4 regions of the Serratia sp. NPDC087055 genome follow, and region 1 is predicted to be linked to each of the others. Evidence: predicted binding sites of a transcription regulator. Region 1 holds the regulator's gene; each other region holds the start of a gene.
What was found. The regulator Fur, encoded in region 1, represses iron uptake genes when iron is present. The targets are predictions, from matches to a motif close to ATAATAATGAGAACNACTATCAA.
Positions count from the first base shown of each region.

Region 1 (4,636 bases):
ATCACCCAATAAGGCGTGCCCGGAACGTGCTTCGGCTTGGTGTGCGTTCCATTCGCCAACAGGGTTTGCTGATCGCCTGCAAAATAGGTGCGGGTACGGCCGTGCAACGCTTCAGTTGCGGTGGCAAAACCGGCCGCATCGAGGGTATACAGGGTGGATAGTACCAGCATAAAACGATTCACCGCTTTGCTCTGCTCGGCATACTCATCCGACAACAGCAGTTCGCGCACGGCACGCACGCGATCGCGCGGTCGCGGAGCAGCAACAATTTTGTCCTGCTCGGCGCTCTGTGCGCTGGCAACTGGCGCAGCGCGCAAGGGCTGACCGGCGGTAAATTTCAACATACGGCGCAAAATATCGGACGCGCTCTCACCAATATGTTGCGTGTGGCTGGCAATATAACGGTAAAGCTCTTCGTCGACTTCAATAGTTTTCATCTTTATCCAGTACTGTTTTTTTCTACTTAGAACCTGAAGCCAGATCCTGCATTCAAGCCATGGGATTATAAGGTTAAAAGCGCGGGAGCGAACATAACAATGTGTCCCGACAGGGCAAAAGCAGACTATTACCTAGAGTCCGCCCAGCATCCACGTTGCCAAACCCGCACCTTACCATGAAAAATCCGCGTTATACCCCATGGATTTCAAGCGGCAGCACGGCAACGGGTATGTTCATCCGGTGTTTTAATCATGATAACCTAATCTGAATCTCTCTCAGTATGAACTTCACCATGAAATTACATTATCAATTGCTGGCAACCGAGTCCGCAGCGTTGCCGGTCATGCTGATCCACGGGCTATTCGGCAATCTGGACAATCTGGGCGTCCTGGCGCGCGACCTGAACCAACAGCACAGCGTGATTAAAGTCGATTTGCGTAACCACGGCCTGTCGCCACGCTCAGCGGTAATGACCTACCCGGAAATGGCCCAGGATCTGCTGGCGTTGCTGGATGATTTGCATCTGGAGAAGGTCATTGTTATCGGCCATTCAATGGGCGGTAAAGCGGCGATGGCACTGACGGCCATCGCGCCAGAGCGAGTGGAGAAACTGATCATTATTGACGTTGCACCGGTGGACTATCACGTTCGCCGCCACGACGAAATTTTTGCCGCGTTACAAGCCGTCAGCGCAGCCGGCATCACGCAGCGCCAACAGGCTGCGGAGTTGATGCGCAGCTATCTGGATGAAGAAGGTGTGATCCAGTTCTTGTTGAAGTCATTCCATCAGGGCCAATGGCGTTTCAACCTGCCGGCGCTGATCGATCAATATGAAAATATCACCGGCTGGCAGGAAGTCCCCGCCTGGCCGCACCCGACGCTGTTCATTCGTGGTGGGCTGTCGCCCTATGTACAAGATAGCTACCGCGCCGATATCGCCCGTCAATTCCCACAGGCGCGTGCACACGTGGTTGCAGGCACTGGGCACTGGGTTCATGCAGAAAAACCAGAAGCCGTGTTACGTGCCATTCATCGTTTTCTCGGCGAAGCCTGAGCCAATTGCCCCCTTGTCAGAGAAGGAATCCTCCCTAAAACGGCCATCTGGTGAAAAAACGCGCTAAAGATAACGGCTTAGCGCGTTTTCGGCTCAGTTAAACATTGTCGTCGCTCCATCTGCTGGGGTAATATGGCGCGCTATAATTTTGCCGCCGTGCTAAGCGTGTTCAATAGCGCCGGGCTGGGGGTGAATTTGGGTTAGGGTTTATTGGCCCGAAGTGTGTTAACCGAACCATCCAGAAGCGTTTACGCGCTTTTTGATGCAAACTCCCTTGCAGTACCGCTACCTATGGCAAAAGAACAAACGGATCGCACGACGCTGGATCTGTTCGCAGATGAACGCCGTCCGGGGCGCCCGAAAACCAACCCGCTATCCAGAGATGAACAGCTTAGAATCAATAAGCGTAATCAGCTTCGACGCGATAAAGTCCGTGGCTTACGGCGTGTGGAACTGAAGATCAACGCGGATGCGGTGGACGCCCTGAACAAATTGGCGGAACAGCGTAATATCAGTCGCAGCGAGCTTATTGAGCAAATGCTGTTGGCGCAACTGGCAGACGACCAGCCAGAACATTGATCATTGCAGCCGCACGTGCGGCGCGGCGTTAAGGATGACGCCCGATCAACATCGTTTTATTCCACCCGGTATCGCATAAACGTGATAAAACCCCGGGGTAAATTTCTGGCATGATACGCAATTACCGGTAAGGGTTTCCCTTGCTATGGCATCATTTTAATCGGTGTTATCGTGGTCAGCGCTAACATCGTGTAATGCAATTTATTGAATTTAAAGGTTATACGCGATATGGCTAATGTAGGCATTTTCTTTGGCAGCGACACTGGCAATACCGAAAACATTGCCAAGATGATCCAGAAAATTCTTAAGCAACAGTTTGGCGACGATGTTTGCGAAATTCACGACATCGCCAAAAGCAGTAAAGAAGACCTGGAAGGTTTCGATATTCTGTTGCTCGGTATCCCGACATGGTACTACGGCGAAGCCCAGTGTGACTGGGATGACTTCTTCCCAACGCTGGAAGAGATCGACTTCAACGGCAAACTGGTTGCGCTGTTTGGCTGTGGCGACCAAGAAGACTATGCAGAATATTTCTGTGATGCGATGGGGACTATCCGCGACATCATTGAACCACGTGGCGCCGCCATTGTAGGCCACTGGCCAACCAAAGGTTACCACTTCGAAGCGTCGAAAGGCCTGGCAAGTGACAGCCACTTCATCGGTCTCGCCATTGACGAAGATCGCCAGCCAGAACTGACCAATGAACGTGTCGAAGGTTGGGTAAAACAAATCGTCGAAGAGTTGAGCCTGGCCGAGATCGTCGGGTAACGCCAAAGGTTGAACAAAAGCCCTGCAAAGTGCATAGTGTTGCCGGCAGGGCCGTCATCGGCAGTACGGATTACTGCAATAGAAGATACATATTTGTAACTTCTCACATCGTCAAGGTAGACTGAGATATCGGTTTATCCCATCCATCAAGACGTTGCGTGTGCAACATGCAATAGTGCAATTATATCTTTGTTAACAACCGGCGGTTTCTATTTAGGCCAACCGGTTCTATAATGAGACGCAATTAACACTTTGTGCCGACCGATGCCACAGGCGAGAACGCCTCAACTTGATTAGCATAGTAACAGGACTGAATCCGCATGACTGACAACAACACCGCATTGAAGAAGGCCGGCTTAAAAGTCACGCTTCCGCGACTCAAAATCCTGGAAGTACTGCAAAATCCGGAATGCCATCACGTCAGTGCGGAAGATCTGTACAAAAAACTGATAGATATGGGCGAAGAAATTGGCCTGGCTACGGTTTACCGCGTACTGAACCAATTTGATGATGCAGGCATTGTGACTCGTCACAACTTCGAAGGCGGCAAGTCCGTGTTCGAACTGACTCAGCAACATCATCACGACCACCTGATTTGCCTGGATTGTGGCAAAGTGATCGAATTCAGCGATGAATCTATCGAAGTGCGTCAGCGTGATATCGCCAAACAACACGGCATCAAGCTCACCAACCACAGCCTGTACCTGTACGGCCACTGTGAAACGGGTGACTGCCGCGAAGACGACACTCTGCACGACAAAAAATAATGCCCTTAACCGGCATTGAGAACCGCCTTAACGGCGGTTTTTTTATGCCTGAAGCAAATAGATAAAAAAATCCCCGGACAGGCCCGGGGAAAGATCATAGCTAAATGACAACAATTGCAGCGGCACTTCTCCACGGTACTTCTCACTTCCCACTTACACCCACTTCAACGTCAACTCCCCCGCCGACACGCGGATGAGTAAACTCGTTACAATGCATATTCAAGAAAGAGCAGCCGATCAAAAAACATTGCCTTGGCTTGGTCGAACACACCACGAATACGGAACCCCTTGTTCAAATACATTTTGCAGGCATCACTACTTTGCCAGACGCACAGCGCAATGTTTTTCGCCTGGCGTTGATCCGCCTGTAGCTGAATCAAGGCAAACATTTGGTTAAAATACCCCAGCCCCCGAAATTGGCTCTCAATCGCCAAGCTACAGACAAAATAATCGTCAGCGACACAGTGGCTTTGCACAAAGCTGTCGTAAGCCTCATCAAGAGGTTTCATTTCATCGCGATAAAGGTAGTCCGCGTCTATGGCATACAGTTCACTGACGGTCGCCGCATTGAAAAAACCGATAAACTCTCCGCGCCGATCGTAAGCCACGGTGATCAGATCCAGGTAAGGCTCGATATTTTGCGCCTGCTGCAAAGACACCAGATCCAGCCCAGCACGATTGCCAACAGAACAGTATTCCAGGTAGCTCGTGCTAAAAATCAGCTTTGCCATGCGGGTCTTATCCGCTTCACCCACCTGCCGTCCCGCCATGAAATGCAACGATCCCCGCGGTTCAGGCGGCACAGCCTCCCCCTCGCCCTGGGCAGAACGCCAGTAATTCCCTGCCGCTATCTGCCGCCGGTTGTCGGCAATCAGGTACTCCCCAAAAAGCTGGTTTACCCGATCAAGCCGCTGATCATGAGAAAGCACCGAATAGTAGTGGTAATGATCGATGTCGGACCGAATCTGCGCCGGATAGGCCATGCGAGGTACTTCATCAACGGTAAATATTTCCGCATAGCGTGCCAAAT
Region 1 is NZ_JBJDOG010000001.1:2,506,509-2,511,144, forward strand. It holds gene seqA (replication initiation negative regulator SeqA) at 1-437, opposite strand, end outside; gene ybfF (esterase) at 719-1,492, shown strand; gene ybfE (LexA regulated protein) at 1,784-2,071, shown strand; gene fldA (flavodoxin FldA) at 2,300-2,839, shown strand; gene fur (ferric iron uptake transcriptional regulator) at 3,160-3,606, shown strand; gene ACI2J2_RS11935 (glycosyltransferase) at 3,813-4,636, opposite strand, start outside.

Region 2 (4,636 bases), 2.4 Mb from region 1:
AGTAATTCAATTTAGCCGTTGACAGTGTTTCAGGGGTTTCATATTATGCGCCCCGTTCACAGGATTTTGTGATTGTGGATTGGGGCTATAGCTCAGCTGGGAGAGCGCTTGCATGGCATGCAAGAGGTCGACGGTTCGATCCCGTCTAGCTCCACCAACCTTTATCTCAGAAAGGTTGGGGAATACCGTAACGCCGGTTAAAGCGTACCACTTTTGTGGGGCTATAGCTCAGCTGGGAGAGCGCTTGCATGGCATGCAAGAGGTCGACGGTTCGATCCCGTCTAGCTCCACCACCATTTGAAAAGCCGACCTTAGGGTCGGCTTTTTGCTTTCTGTCTTTCCTGCCTGATGTTGAATCCCAGACAATAAAAAAGGCCGCCGAAGCGACCTTTGTGTCATAGGGTTTTGGCTTAGCCCAGAACCAGGCCTGCGATGGATGCAGACAGGATGCTGACCAGTGTAGAACCATAAACCAGCTTCAGACCGAAGCGAGACACCACGTTGCCCTGATGCTCATTCAGCCCTTTAATCGCACCGGCAACGATACCGATGGAAGAGAAGTTGGCGAAGGACACCAGGAACACGGACAGAATACCCATGCTGCGTGGTGACAGTTCAGCAGAGACTTTCTGCAGTTCCATCATCGCGACGAATTCGTTGGAAACCAGTTTGGTCGCCATGATGCTGCCAACCTGCAACGCTTCGTGCTTAGGAATACCCATAATCCAAGCGAATGGATAGAAGAAGTAGCCCAGAATTTCCTGGAAGCTCAGGCCAAAGATGGCGCTGAACAGGCCGTTGAGCGCGGCGATCAGGGCGATAAAGCCGATCAGCATTGCGGCAACGATAATAGCTACCTTGAAACCAGCCAGGATGTATTCACCCAGCATTTCGAAGAAGCTCTGGCCCTCGTGCAAATTGCCCAGATGCAGTTCTTCTTCTTTACTGGTGTCGTACGGGTTGACCAATGACAGCACAATAAAGGTGCTGAACATGTTCAGAACCAGTGCCGCGACCACGAACTTGGCATCCAGCATGGTCATGTAAGCACCAACGATGGACATGGAAACCGTAGACATCGCGGTTGCCGCCATGGTGTACATGCGTTTTTCTGACATCTTGCCCAGAATATCTTTATAGGCAATGAAGTTCTCAGACTGGCCCAGGATCAATGAGCTAACGGCGTTGAACGATTCCAGCTTGCCCATACCGTTTACTTTTGACAGCACGGTACCAATAATCCGGATGATAAACGGCAGTACTTTAATGTATTGCAGAATACCGATCAGTGCGGAGATGAAGACGATTGGACACAGAACCTTCAGGAAGAAGAAGGCCAGACCTTTATCACCCATGCCACCGAATACAAACTCAGTCCCTTGCCCAGCAAACCCGAGCAGCTTGTCAAACAGCGCTGCGAATCCTTTTACAAAGCCTAAACCCGCTTCCGAATGCAGGAAAAAATAGGCCAGCAGTACTTCAATAACCAACAGTTGAATAACGTAGCGAATGCGGATGCTTTTACGATCGCGGCACACCAAGAGTGCCAGGATCGCGACCACCACTAACGCCAACGCAAAGTGCGCAATATGGGACATGTTTGCTCCAAACTTGAGGCAGGCTGAATTTCGGATGTCATTTTATGTAACGCCACGTTTAAAAACGAGAGCTCTATTGCAAATATGGAAAATCATAGTGGGAAACGTCTTAAAATAGTACGGTAAAGCATAAAAAATCAATAGGTTAATGAATGCATATGAAATTCCTATTCATGCATAAATTTGATTATAAGTCCTTTTATGCTCTGAATTCGGCCCGGAAGAGTGCGGAAAATGTTCACCTCTGGCCGAAACCCTTCGTTAAACCCGTCGTTTTCCTCTATTACAGAGATAAGTATTACCGCTCTAAATGCACTTGATAATTATTATCATTTACATAAGATAACCACAGGCTTATTAGAAGTAAGGGTTCAGAAAATGCTGAACAGTCGTGTGGCTGAAAGTCCCCAGGGCTCATCCAGGAAGATCAAACTTTCTCTGATGGGGCCCGCCTTTATCGCGGCTATCGGCTATATCGATCCTGGCAACTTTGCCACCAATATCCAGTCCGGTGCCTCTTTTGGTTATACCTTGCTCTGGGTGGTGGTGTGGGCCAATGTCATGGCGATGCTGATCCAGCTGTTGTCCGCCAAACTGGGTATTGCTACCGGTAAAAACCTTGCGGAGCATATTCGCGATCGTTTCCCTCGTCCGGCCGTCTGGGCCTATTGGGTGCAGGCAGAAATCATTGCAATGGCAACCGATCTGGCCGAGTTTATCGGTGCGGCGATCGGCTTCAAACTGTTGTTGGGCGTTACGCTGCTGGAGGGCGCGATCCTGACAGGTATTGCCACCTTCCTGATCCTGATGTTGCAAAAACGCGGTGAGAAACCCTTGGAATGGGTGATCGGCAGCCTTCTATTGTTTGTCGCGTTGGCGTACATGGTGGAACTGGTGTTTTCGCAGCCGCAGTTGGGGCCATTATTAAAAGGCATGGCGATACCGGATTTGCCGAACGGCGATGCGGTATTTCTGGCGGCAGGTGTGCTGGGGGCGACCATCATGCCGCACGTTATTTATCTGCATTCATCGTTAACCCAGACCGCTGGGGAAAACTCAAAGGCCGATCGTTACGCGGCCACCAAGGTTGACGTTGCTATTGCCATGACCATTGCTGGGTTTGTAAATCTGGCGATGATGGCTACCGCCGCTGCGGCTTTCCACTTTAATGGCCACAGCGGGATTACCGACCTCGATCAGGCCTATTTGACGCTACAACCCTTGTTGGGCCAGGCGGCTGCAACCATTTTCGGGCTGAGTCTGGTAGCTGCTGGGTTGTCTTCCACCGTAGTGGGAACACTGGCGGGGCAAGTGGTGATGCAAGGTTTTGTTCGCTTTTACATACCGCTGTGGGTACGCCGGGTCGTTACCATGTTGCCGTCGTTTATCGTCATTATGTTGGGGATGGATGCGACGCGCATTCTGGTGTTGAGCCAGGTTTTACTGAGTTTCGGTATTGCATTGGCTCTGGTGCCGCTGCTGTCGTTCACCGGTAATCGTGAGCTGATGGGGGATATGGTGAACAGCCGCACTATACAGGCGACAGGTAAGTTGATTGTGCTGGTGGTGATTGGGCTAAATGGTTATCTGTTGGTGAGCAGTGTTCTTTGAGCGGGCACCCAATAAGGTGTTTTTAGCGAGTGTCACGTTATTTCCGGTCGATAAACGAGCAAGGCACCCTGAAGTTCTTAGGGGCCTTGCTCGACCGAAACGTTGCCCACATTTTTGGATAAACATTAACTTACCGGCATTAGGGGATCATGCCGGTTTTTGCCGTTAATCGTCGCGATCGTCATTGCCATGGCGGCGATGATCACGGTCATCATGACGCCGATCTTTCCAATGGTGCTTATCATGATGCTTATAGTAGTGCTTATCGTATTTACGATAGCGACCATCATGATAGTAATAATTTTTGCGCCAGTAGTCGTTGTCGCGCCAGCGATAACCGTCCCAGTAATATCCCCGCCGGCTACGGTCGCCCAGATAGCGGCCTTGGTGGCCTTGCCACCAGTCACGGTCGCGCCAGTCGTAACCGTCCCAATAGCGGCCGCGGTTGTCTTGTTCGCCTATGCGTAGTGAAACGCCTGGCATCAAATCGATACTGATGCCTTCAGCCTTTGCCTGCTGTACGGCGGGCACTGTCGATACCACCAAGAGAGCGGCCAATAACAGAGGTTTAAACATGAATACTCCTATCCGCCGCAGCGGTTTGGCCGGTTTTATCGATAATGAAGCGCGTTCATCAGTTTATAAAACAGCCTTATAGTTTTACCTGCAATATTGGCATATTAACCGTTGTGGATAGGGTTGAATCTTAGAGGGATTCTGAAAAGCGGGGTGGGGCGAACGATTTAAGATTTGTCTGTCGTCGTGGGGTTATCGCCGGGGGGGATTCCGGCGATAACTGTAAGCGATTACATTAGAATCTGTTCAATTTGGGCGATTTCATCTTCGCTGAAGGTGCGGTTGTTCAGCATGCCAACGGCGTCTTCAATCTGGCTGGTTTTACTGGCACCAATCAGCACTGAGGTAACGCGATCGCCACGCAATACCCAGGCCAATGCCATCTGCGACAGCTTCTGCCCCCGTTGTTGTGCCAGCGCATTGAGTCTGCGGACTTTCTCTAGCTTTTCCTCTGTGAGCTGACCGGGTTGAAGGAACTGGCTGCTGCTGGCGGCGCGCGAGTCTTGCGGGATGCCATGCAGGTAGCGATCGGTTAACAGGCCACCTGCCAGCGGTGAAAAGGCAATGGAACCCACGCCGTGCTCTTCCAGCGTATCCAATAATTCGGGTTCAACCCAACGCTCGAACAGAGAGTATTTGGGCTGGTGGATGACACAGGGCGTGCCCAGCTTTTGCAGAATGCCGAACGCCTGGCGCGCACGGTCGGCGGGGTAGTTGGACAACCCGATATAGAGCGCCTTGCCCTGACGTACCAGCAGATCCAGCGCGGCCATGGTTTCTTCCAGTGGTGTATCTGGATCAGGACGATGGTGGTAGAAAATGTCGACGTATTCCAGGCCCATGCGCCGCAG
Region 2 is NZ_JBJDOG010000001.1:76,556-81,191, forward strand. It holds tRNA gene ACI2J2_RS00355 (tRNA-Ala) at 82-157, shown strand; tRNA gene ACI2J2_RS00360 (tRNA-Ala) at 218-293, shown strand; gene ACI2J2_RS00365 (NupC/NupG family nucleoside CNT transporter) at 411-1,598, opposite strand; gene ACI2J2_RS00370 (Nramp family divalent metal transporter) at 1,977-3,209, shown strand; gene ACI2J2_RS00375 (DUF2502 domain-containing protein) at 3,375-3,785, opposite strand; gene mgrA (L-glyceraldehyde 3-phosphate reductase) at 4,016-4,636, opposite strand, start outside.
Region 2: a site for Fur is predicted at 1,915-1,937, ahead of ACI2J2_RS00370 (Nramp family divalent metal transporter). Genes of this name have one in related genera too.

Region 3 (4,636 bases), on a different contig from region 1:
TCTTCGAGACGGCCTTCGGTGATACGCGTGAGCATGGTTTTGCTCCAACTGGCAGATAGCCCAGCAACGGCCAGCAGGCGGCGATATTGTTCTTCATCAAACGGCATATGCCAGGCGATGCTAATGGCTTCGGCGACAGAAACATCACTGTTGCGCATGACCCGTTCCAGCGGATGATCGCCGCTGACTTTACCGGCAGACACCACGCGGTACAGCCAGCCACACCGGCCACTTTGCTGCATCAGCACTGAAATGTCATCGATATCAAAATGGTAGTTGAGCTTGAAGCAGGGGGAGCGTGGCTGGGTGACCTGGATCAGCGCTTCGCCCCAGCGGAAGATGTCACCCATAAACACGTTGTGTTCGGTCAGCCCCAGGGTAGAGATATTCTCGCCAAAAGCGGGTGCGCTGAACTGTTCGGCCTGCGCCGGGAACTGTTCACGCCAGTGGTCATAATGCTCACGTGGATAGTGGCACAGCGCGCGGTCTGGCCCGCCGTGATAACTTTTCTCCGCCTGTTCGTCGCCTTCCAGGCCAAGCGGGGTCAGCTTGACTGCACCGTCCACCAAGCGCTTGGCGATGCCGCTAGGCCGCCCGCCTTCATAGGGTTGGACAGTGCCGATATAAACCTCAGGTTGATGCATATGCGCCTCCATGTCTCGCGTCGATGGACAAGCATAGCCTGAGTTGGTAGAGGGGAACAATAACCCGCCCGAGAGGTTTCGGGCGGGAGATAATTAGAACGTAGTCCAGTTGTCTTGTGCGTCGGTATGGGGGGCAGGTTGTTTACTGGTTGAGGCTTTCGGTGCTGAGGTTCTCACCGCAACAGGTGCCTGCTGCTCCGCCAAACGGAACACCGACACGCTTTGCAGCAGCATTTCCGCCTGTTCTTCCAGGGAGTCGGCAGCGGCAGCAGATTCTTCCACCAACGCGGCGTTCTGCTGGGTGGTGTGATCCATTTCGACGATTGCCTGGCCGATTTGGGCGATGCCGCGGGTTTGCTCGTCGGAGGCTGCGGCGATTTCCGCCATAATGTCACGCACATGGGTAACCGACAGGACAATTTGTTCCATGGTATTGCCGGTGTTTTCCACCAGGGTGGTACCGGTCTGTACCCGACTGACGGATTCGGTAATCAGCCCTTCGATCTCTTTCGCTGCCTGGGCGCTGCGCTGTGCCAGATTACGGACCTCGCTGGCCACTACCGAGAAGCCGCGGCCTTGCTCCCCGGCGCGCGCGGCTTCTACTGCCGCGTTAAGCGCCAGAATATTGGTCTGGAAAGCAATGCCGTTGATCAGGGTGGTAATTTCGGCGATTCGCTGCGAACTGCTGGAAATGTCGCGCATCGTGCTGACCACGTTCTCGACCAGCTTGCCGCCCTGCTGGGCCGTTTGTGACGCATCGGTGGCCAGCTGATTGGCGTGGTGGGCGTTTTCGGCGTTTTGTTTCACCGTAGCGGTCAGTTGCTCCATGCTGGCGGCCGTCTCTTCCACTGCGGCAGCCTGTTGTTCAGTACGTGAGGACAAATCGGTATTACCCGCGGCAATCTCTGCGGCGGCGGTGGACACCTGGCTGACCCCCATCTGGATTTTCTCAATCATATCGCGCAGGTTTTGGCTCATGGCCGCGACGGCGTTCAGTAACTGGCCCAGTTCATCACGACGGGTGCTGGTCTGTGCCTGTCGCAGATCGCCACTGGCGATGCGTTCCGCCAGCGCGAGAGTGCTTTGCAACGGCCGGGTGATCTGCAATGTGATACGCCAGGCAACCAGCAAGCCGACGATGATGGCAATCAGCGTGGTAATGCCCATTTGCATCTGTGCCGAATTGATGTCGTTATGGGTTTGCGTCAATTCATCCTGTAAGAAGGCGTTGACCAGTGTGCCGACTTCCTGCGCACTGTTGCCCAGGCGTTGGCTGATTAACTGTTCCTGTTGATAGGCCGGCAGGTAGGCTTCAATGCGGTTTTTATAGTCGTCGAGAGCGGTCAGCAAGGGTTGCAGCAGAGGACGTTGGGCGTCGCTGAGCCGTCGGCTCAGCGCATTTGCGGCGCTACGTGCGTCGTCAATTGCTGCGATCAGCGGTGCTTCGGATTCGGCGCTCAGGCTCAGTAACAGGCCGCGAGCCCCGTAGCGCACCAGCGTCAGCTTCTGGTTCAACTGAATAAAGGCCAGTTGCAGGTCACCATTAGTGAGTTGGCGCTCCACCTGGTTCAGGTTGTCCTGCACTTCCGACATGTTCCAGCTTTGGCGCACGGCATCTTTCGCCGCCACCGCCTTTTCGAAGGCGTTTTGCTGCTGCTGGTATTGGCTGATCAGCACGACCAAACGCTGAAGGTCTTTTTTGCTCTGAGGATCCCAATTCAGGTTCTGGCCCTGGTTGATCAGCTTCACCGCATTTTCGATGCTGGTGCGGTTATTGTTGAGGTATTCCGGTTTGTAGGTTTGCCCGAAGAGCGCACGGTTATATTTGGCCTGATTGATTTCGTCGTTCAGACGATTGCTAAAATCGATGCGATAGGCCCGTGATTCAATGATATGGAGATACTGTGCGCCAGTACCGGCGATGATTGCGGTCAGCAACAGCATGAGACCAAATCCGAGACCGAGCTTTTTACCGACGGTGAGATGAACGAACTTTCCTGCCAATGTTTGCAATGCCGCCATAATGATTTTCCTTTCCGGGCGAACGTCAATTGAACAAACCATCGGCAAAGAGCGGTCAAACTTTAGCGAATTTTGGTCAAAAAAATACCCGCATTAAGCGGGTATCTTTATTGCCGGGTGCGAATTACTTCTTCGCAGCGAAGCGTGCAGCGGCTTCATCCCAGTTAACCACGTTCCAGAATGCTTTGATGTAGTCTGGACGTTTGTTTTGATATTTCAGGTAGTAAGCGTGTTCCCACACGTCCAGGCCCACGATTGGGAAACCTGAAGCGCCGGCAACGGCTTCGCCCATCAGCGGGCTGTCTTGGTTAGCGGTAGAGACTACAGCCAGTTTGTCGCCTTTCAGCACCAGCCAAGCCCAACCTGAACCGAAGCGGGTCGCTGCGGCTTTCTCGAACTCTTCCTGGAATTTCTCAACGCTGCCGAAATCACGTTCGATAGCCGCTTTCAGATCGCCACCCAGGGTGGTGCCGATTTTCAGGCCTTTCCAGAACAGGCTGTGGTTAGCGTGACCGCCAGCGTTGTTACGCATGAAGGTGCGCTTGTCAGCAGGCACTTTATCCAGATCCTGGATCAGTTCTTCAACGCTGTATTGAGCCAGTTCTGGGTAAGCTTCCAGCACGGTGTTGGCGTTGTTAACGTAAGTCTGGTGGTGTTTGGTGTGATGGATTTCCATCGTCTGCTTGTCGAAATGCGGTTCCAGTGCGTCGTAGGCGTACGGCAGGGATGGCAGTGAGTAACTCATAATCATCATCTCCAAGGGTATATGGGCGGCGCATTATGTGAGCACCGCGTAAGCAGTCGGATCATTATAGTTATTTAAATGATATTGAAAATGATTATCAATGCCCTACTTATTGTGTGGCTTTAGCCTAATCAACAATGCGCTGCGGGTGGGTAAACACCGTGGCACGGCCGGGTTTACTGAAGCCGACCAACGTGAGGTTGCTGCGTTCGGCGATCTCCACGGCTAATGAAGTGGCCGCCGACACCACGAACAAAATCTCCACGCCACACATCGCAGCCTTCTGCACCATTTCATAGCTGGCACGGCTGGACGTTAATACCGCGCCCTGCTGCCAACCCTGTTGTGCACGGACGCCGAGCAGTTTATCCAGGGCAACATGACGGCCGACGTCTTCACATCCACCGAGCAATTCCCCTTGCGGCGATAACCAGGCGGCGGCATGGGTGCAACCGGTCAGTTGCCCCACTTCCTGCACTTCTCGCAGTTGTTTCAATGCGGAATCAAGATGGGTGAGGGAAAAGCGCTGGGTGAAAGGTAGCGCAGGCAGCGGACGGAAAATATCCGCCAACTGTTCAATACCACATACGCCGCAGCCGGTGCGGCCTGCCATGGCGCGACGGCGTGCCTTCAAACCGGTAAAACGACGGCTGGAGAGCTCTATTTGTACCTCCAACCCGTTACAGGTTTGGTTAATCTCTATACTGTAGATATCGCGTGGTGATTCGATGATGCCTTCCGACAGGGAAAAACCCAGGGCGAATGCCTCCAGATCTTTGGGCGTGCACATCATGACCACGTGAGAGATGCCGTTATAGACCAGCGCAACCGGGACTTCTTCCGCCAGCCAGTCCGGCTGTGCGGTGGCGAGTTGCCCGCGTTGATGAACCTGAGCCTGGGTCACCCCTGTGAGCTGTGTCTCATTTATAAGTTGGTCTGAGTTTATATTGTTCACTTAACTGGCACCTGTTTGTAACAACCACATACACGCTGTGGTAATATTGCCACCGTAAAAACAACAGTAATTTTAGCGCTTCCCGCTTCCAGGGGGAAAGCGCCATTTGAAACAATGTGACAATCGCGAGTGAAAGGAGACCCCCATGCAGGTCAGCAGAAGGCAGTTCTTTAAGATCTGCGCTGGCGGTATGGCAGGAACGACGGTGGCTGCGCTGGGTTTTGCCCCAGAAGTCGCGTTAGCGGAAACCCGGCAGTACAAACTGCTGCG
Region 3 is NZ_JBJDOG010000004.1:213,113-217,748, reverse strand. It holds gene yiiM (6-hydroxyaminopurine reductase) at 1-644, opposite strand, end outside; gene ACI2J2_RS19155 (methyl-accepting chemotaxis protein) at 738-2,666, opposite strand; gene sodA (superoxide dismutase [Mn]) at 2,791-3,411, opposite strand; gene fdhD (formate dehydrogenase accessory sulfurtransferase FdhD) at 3,539-4,357, opposite strand; gene fdnG (formate dehydrogenase-N subunit alpha) at 4,512-4,636, shown strand, end outside.
Region 3: a site for Fur is predicted at 3,490-3,512, ahead of sodA (superoxide dismutase [Mn]). Genes of this name have one in related genera too.

Region 4 (4,636 bases), 2.4 Mb from region 1:
ATTTGCATGAAGGGTTGCTGGGCAGGCACTTCTCTTTGCCGGGTAATCTCCGGCAAAGCGTCCTGTGGGGATGTCACGCTGGCCAAAAAGGCATCGCGTTCAAACCATTGGGTGCGCTGGGGAATAAACAGCGCTGAGGGTTGATGAGTGTCAAAAGGGATCGCACCGCACAAAACCGGGTTCTTAACTCCCGCCAGTTTGGCCTCGGCAAACGCATGCTGCACCGCCTGTTGGAATTCGCCATTCAATTGGTCGCCATCCAGGGCCGGCAGCGTGATTTTGGCGAAGCAGCCTTGCGTGCTCAGGCTACGGAAAGGAGAGGTAAAGAAAAAGCCGGAAGTCGGCGACACACCTGCGACAGGCTGTTCGCTGCCCTTGCTTTGTGGCTTCTTCTGCCCGGTACCCTTTGCTGTCACACTCATCGGTTCTCCCTTTCGTATCATTAACAATAACCTGTATAATAATGATTATCATTTGTATTGAATCGCGTTAAATTACCCTCGTGAATATGCTATGTCAATAAATGTAAACAGTTCTTCCAATCATAATCATGATATAAAACCAGCAGCTTTAATTATATAAATGATAAGTATTACTATTTAACGTCTGAGGAATGCTTTATGAAGAAGAATCTGCTCATCAGCCTGGCGCTATTTGGCATGATGGCTATCGGTGCAGCCCATGCCGCAGACGCTGGCTGGCCGCGTAAAATTGAAACGTCACACGGCGTGGTGACGCTCGCACAGCCCCCTGCCCGTATCGTTTCCACCAGCGTTACCGTTACCGGCACCCTGTTGGCGATCGACGCGCCGGTGGTCGCCAGTGGTGCCACTACGCCCGGCAGCCGTCTGGCTGATTCACAGGGCTTCTTCCACCAGTGGAGCGCTATTGCGGCGCAACGCGGCGTTAAACGCCTGTACATTGGTGAACCCAACGCCGAGGCCATCGCCGGTGAAGCCCCGGACCTGATCATTATTTCGGCAACCGGTGCCGATTCCGCCCTGCGCTTGTACGATCAACTCTCCGCCATTGCCCCGGTGTTGGTCGTCAATTACGACGACAAAAGCTGGCAGGCGTTGGCGACTCAATTGGGTCAGGCCACTGGGCATGAAGCCCAGGCACAAAAAGTCGTCAGTGATTTCGATGCCCGCGAGAAATCGCTGAAACAGCGTATGACCCTGCCGGAACAACCCGTCTCCGCCTTGGTATTCAGCGCCGACGGTAAGTCTGCCAATCTATGGACCGCTGAATCTTCCCAGGGCCAAATGCTCAAGCAGCTTGGTTTTACGCTGGCCGTCCCACCCGCCAAGCTGAACAACAGCCGCAGCATGGGAATGCGCAAAGACATTATTCAACTTAGTGGAGAGAACCTGGCGGAAGGCCTGAACGGCCAGACGCTGATGCTATTTGCCAACAACGACAGTGACGCGCAGCGGCTGATGGCGAATCCTTTCCTGGCTCATCTGCCGGCAGTGCAACACAAGCGGGTTTATGCTCTGGGGAATGATACTTTCCGACTGGATTATTACAGCGCCAGCAATCTGCTGACGCTGTTGGAAAAACAGTTTATTTCTCAGTAGATTCTGCGGCGGGCTGGAGATCATTTTCTTGCCCGCCACTGCCAACCTGACGCAAACCACGCATCGCGAAAGCCAGCACTACGCCGAGTACCGCAACACCAAAACCAAAGCTGGTTGATGTCATCGCCGGCAGCATAAACGCCCCCATCGCCCCCAACAGCAACGCACCCAGTGCATCCCCTACCACGTTTTGCGCCGTCCACAAGCCATTAATACGCCCAAGGAACGCATCTGGCGTCAGGTTCTGGATCAACCCATACTGCAACAGTGAGTTCAACGCACTCAGGTAACCGAAAACCACCAGGAAAAACAGCGCCAGGCCATACCACGGCATGAGACCGAACAGACCAATGGCAATAAAGGCGCCAATCGCCGTCATCAGCATCATCCAACCCGGACGTGCAACCTGGGCAACTCGCCCACTGGTGAAAGCCCCTATCGCCGCACCCAGTGGGACAGCAGAGTACATAAAGCCCAATTGTGCTGCGCTGACATGCCACATGCCGGACATGGCCGGATACAGTACTCGCACTGCACTGGCCATGGTCAGCAATGCGCCGATCAGCGCCACCATACCGATCACCCGGTTGCGGAACAGGAAGCCGAAACCGCCGGCGAGCGCACGCAGCGGGTGCTCACGCGGCTGCGGTGGCGGCAACAGCTGAGGCAGACGCAGTAAAGGGATCAACGTCAGCAAGGTACCAAACGCCGCCAAACCGTAGTTCCACGTCACACCGGCATTGGCGATCACCAAACCCCCGATCGCCGGAGAAAGGATTGAGCCAAAGCGGACGGTCAACATGCTGATAGCCCCGGCCTGCACGATATTTTCACGCCCTACCAGCGCGGGCGTTGCCGCCAACAGTGCCGTAACGCCGACCGCACCAAAGAAACCGTCCCAGACCGCCAACAGATAAATCAGCGTCAATGAAGGTGCTGGCAACGCGGCGTTCAGACACAGACCGATAAAACCAATGCCGCAAGTGGAGCGCGCAAACAAAATCAGACGGCGACGTTCGTAGCGATCGGCCAGTACACCGCCCATCAGCAACCCGGCAAACATGCCGCTACCTGCCAGCGTTACGGACAACCCGACCAACAACGTCGATCCGGTCAAGGCTTGAATCTGAACCGGGATCGCAATGGCCATCAATCCCAGTGCGAGAATGGAAATAAAGCGCGCACAGAATACGGCGCGAAAAGCGCCATTGGTCTTAAGCAGGCCAAAATCAAGCAAAATAGAGGGCTTACTCATCAGCTTTCTCACCACAACTAAAGAAAAGGGGCAGCGTCTATAGCCAAAATAATTGGCGTTGCATCAAGGCGGCAAGCGCGAGCATCCCCAGGGTGCTTACTCAAGTAAGCCACTGGGCCAGCGCTCGCAGCCAACACAGATGCAGCTTCAAGAATGAAGGGTATGTGCTGCAATAGCGAAGGAACTCATGGTACCATAGATGAAAACAATCAATAATGATAATAAATATCATTTATATTCAATTAAATAATGGATTGTTATGTTACGGATTACACGCCATTGCACACAGCCCGTTCCCACCTCAGGGGGGCGTCACCTTGGGGGCACTCCCCGTTCATTTCGCCGCAGGCTGTTTGGTCTGCTGATTGCTCTTTTCGCACTGTTGGTCATCATGCTGCTCAGCCTGTCGCTTGGCGCCAAGTCTATTCCCTTTGATACGGTTATCCAGGCGCTGAATGGGCAATGCGGCGGGGCGGATTGCACCATCATTACCAATGCCAGGCTGCCACGCACGCTGGTTGGCGTGTTGGCGGGTATCGCATTGGGTCTGTCTGGGGTACTGATGCAAACCCTCACCCGCAATCCGCTGGCCGATCCCGGTATTCTTGGCGTTAACGCCGGTGCAGGCTTTGCCGTAGTGCTGGGTATCACCTTCTTTGGTGCCGCCAACATCAGCCAATATCTGTGGTTCGCCTTTGCCGGTGCGATGTTTGCCGCGCTGCTTGTCGCACTGATCGGTGCTCTGGGTGGCAGCAGTTTGAACCCGGTGCGCCTGACGCTAGCCGGGGTCGCATTGGCGGCGGTGCTGGAGGGCCTGACCTCTGGGATTTCCCTGTTAAACCCGCTGGTGTTCGATCAGCTGCGTTTTTGGCAGGCCGGTTCTCTGGATATTCAAAATATGCAGGTGGTGCGTACCGTCGCCCTGCCGATCTTATTGGGCACGCTGATTACGCTGTGGATGAGTAAGTCGCTCAATAGCCTGAGCATGGGCAATGAATTGGCTACCGCACTGGGTACCGGCATTGTTCGTACCCAGTTGTTGGGCCTGCTGACGATTACCTTACTGTGCGGCGGTGCTACAGCTGCCGTCGGTCCGATTGCCTTTGTCGGCCTGATGATGCCGCATATTGCCCGTCGGTTGGCCGGTTCAGAGCTGCACTGGATGCTGCCCTGGACGCTGGTATTGACCCCTATCCTGCTGCTGAGCGCCGACCTCCTCGGTCGTTTCCTGGTTGCCGGTGAATTACGTGTCTCCATCGTCACCGCCCTGATTGGTGCACCGCTGCTGATCGTGCTGGTGCGTCAGCGCCATATGTTCAGGAGGCAGCGCTAATGTCGATGTCTGCAGCCCGTCGGATGGCTAACCACAAAATTCGCGCCTTGTCGCGTCCGACGCTGACCGCGATGTTGCTCATGTTGGCCGCTCTGGGGCTCGCCATTTACGCCCTGGGCTCTGGCGCACTGTCGCTGAGTGCCTCGCAGGTGATCGACGCCTTGCGCGGTGAAGGCCCGGCAAACCTGGCGGTGATCGTCACCCAATGGCGCTTGCCACGCGTGATGATGGCTCTGTTGCTGGGGGCGGCGCTCGGCCTCAGCGGGGCCATTTTCCAATCGATATTGCGCAACCCGCTCGGCAGCCCTGACGTAATTGGCTTTAACACCGGCGCCTACAGCGGCGTATTGGTAGCCATCGTATTGTTTAATGGAAGTGTCTTCGGCATCACCGCTGGAGCGTTGGCCGGTGGCTTACTCACCGCCGCGTTGATTTATTTGCTGGCGTGGCGAAATGGTGTCGAATCAT
Region 4 is NZ_JBJDOG010000001.1:64,395-69,030, reverse strand. It holds gene ACI2J2_RS00305 (isochorismate synthase) at 1-422, opposite strand, end outside; gene fepB (Fe2+-enterobactin ABC transporter substrate-binding protein) at 621-1,580, shown strand; gene entS (enterobactin transporter EntS) at 1,567-2,835, opposite strand; gene fepD (Fe(3+)-siderophore ABC transporter permease) at 3,095-4,168, shown strand; gene fepG (iron-enterobactin ABC transporter permease) at 4,168-4,636, shown strand, end outside.
Region 4: a site for Fur is predicted at 3,051-3,073, ahead of fepD (Fe(3+)-siderophore ABC transporter permease). Genes of this name have one in related genera too.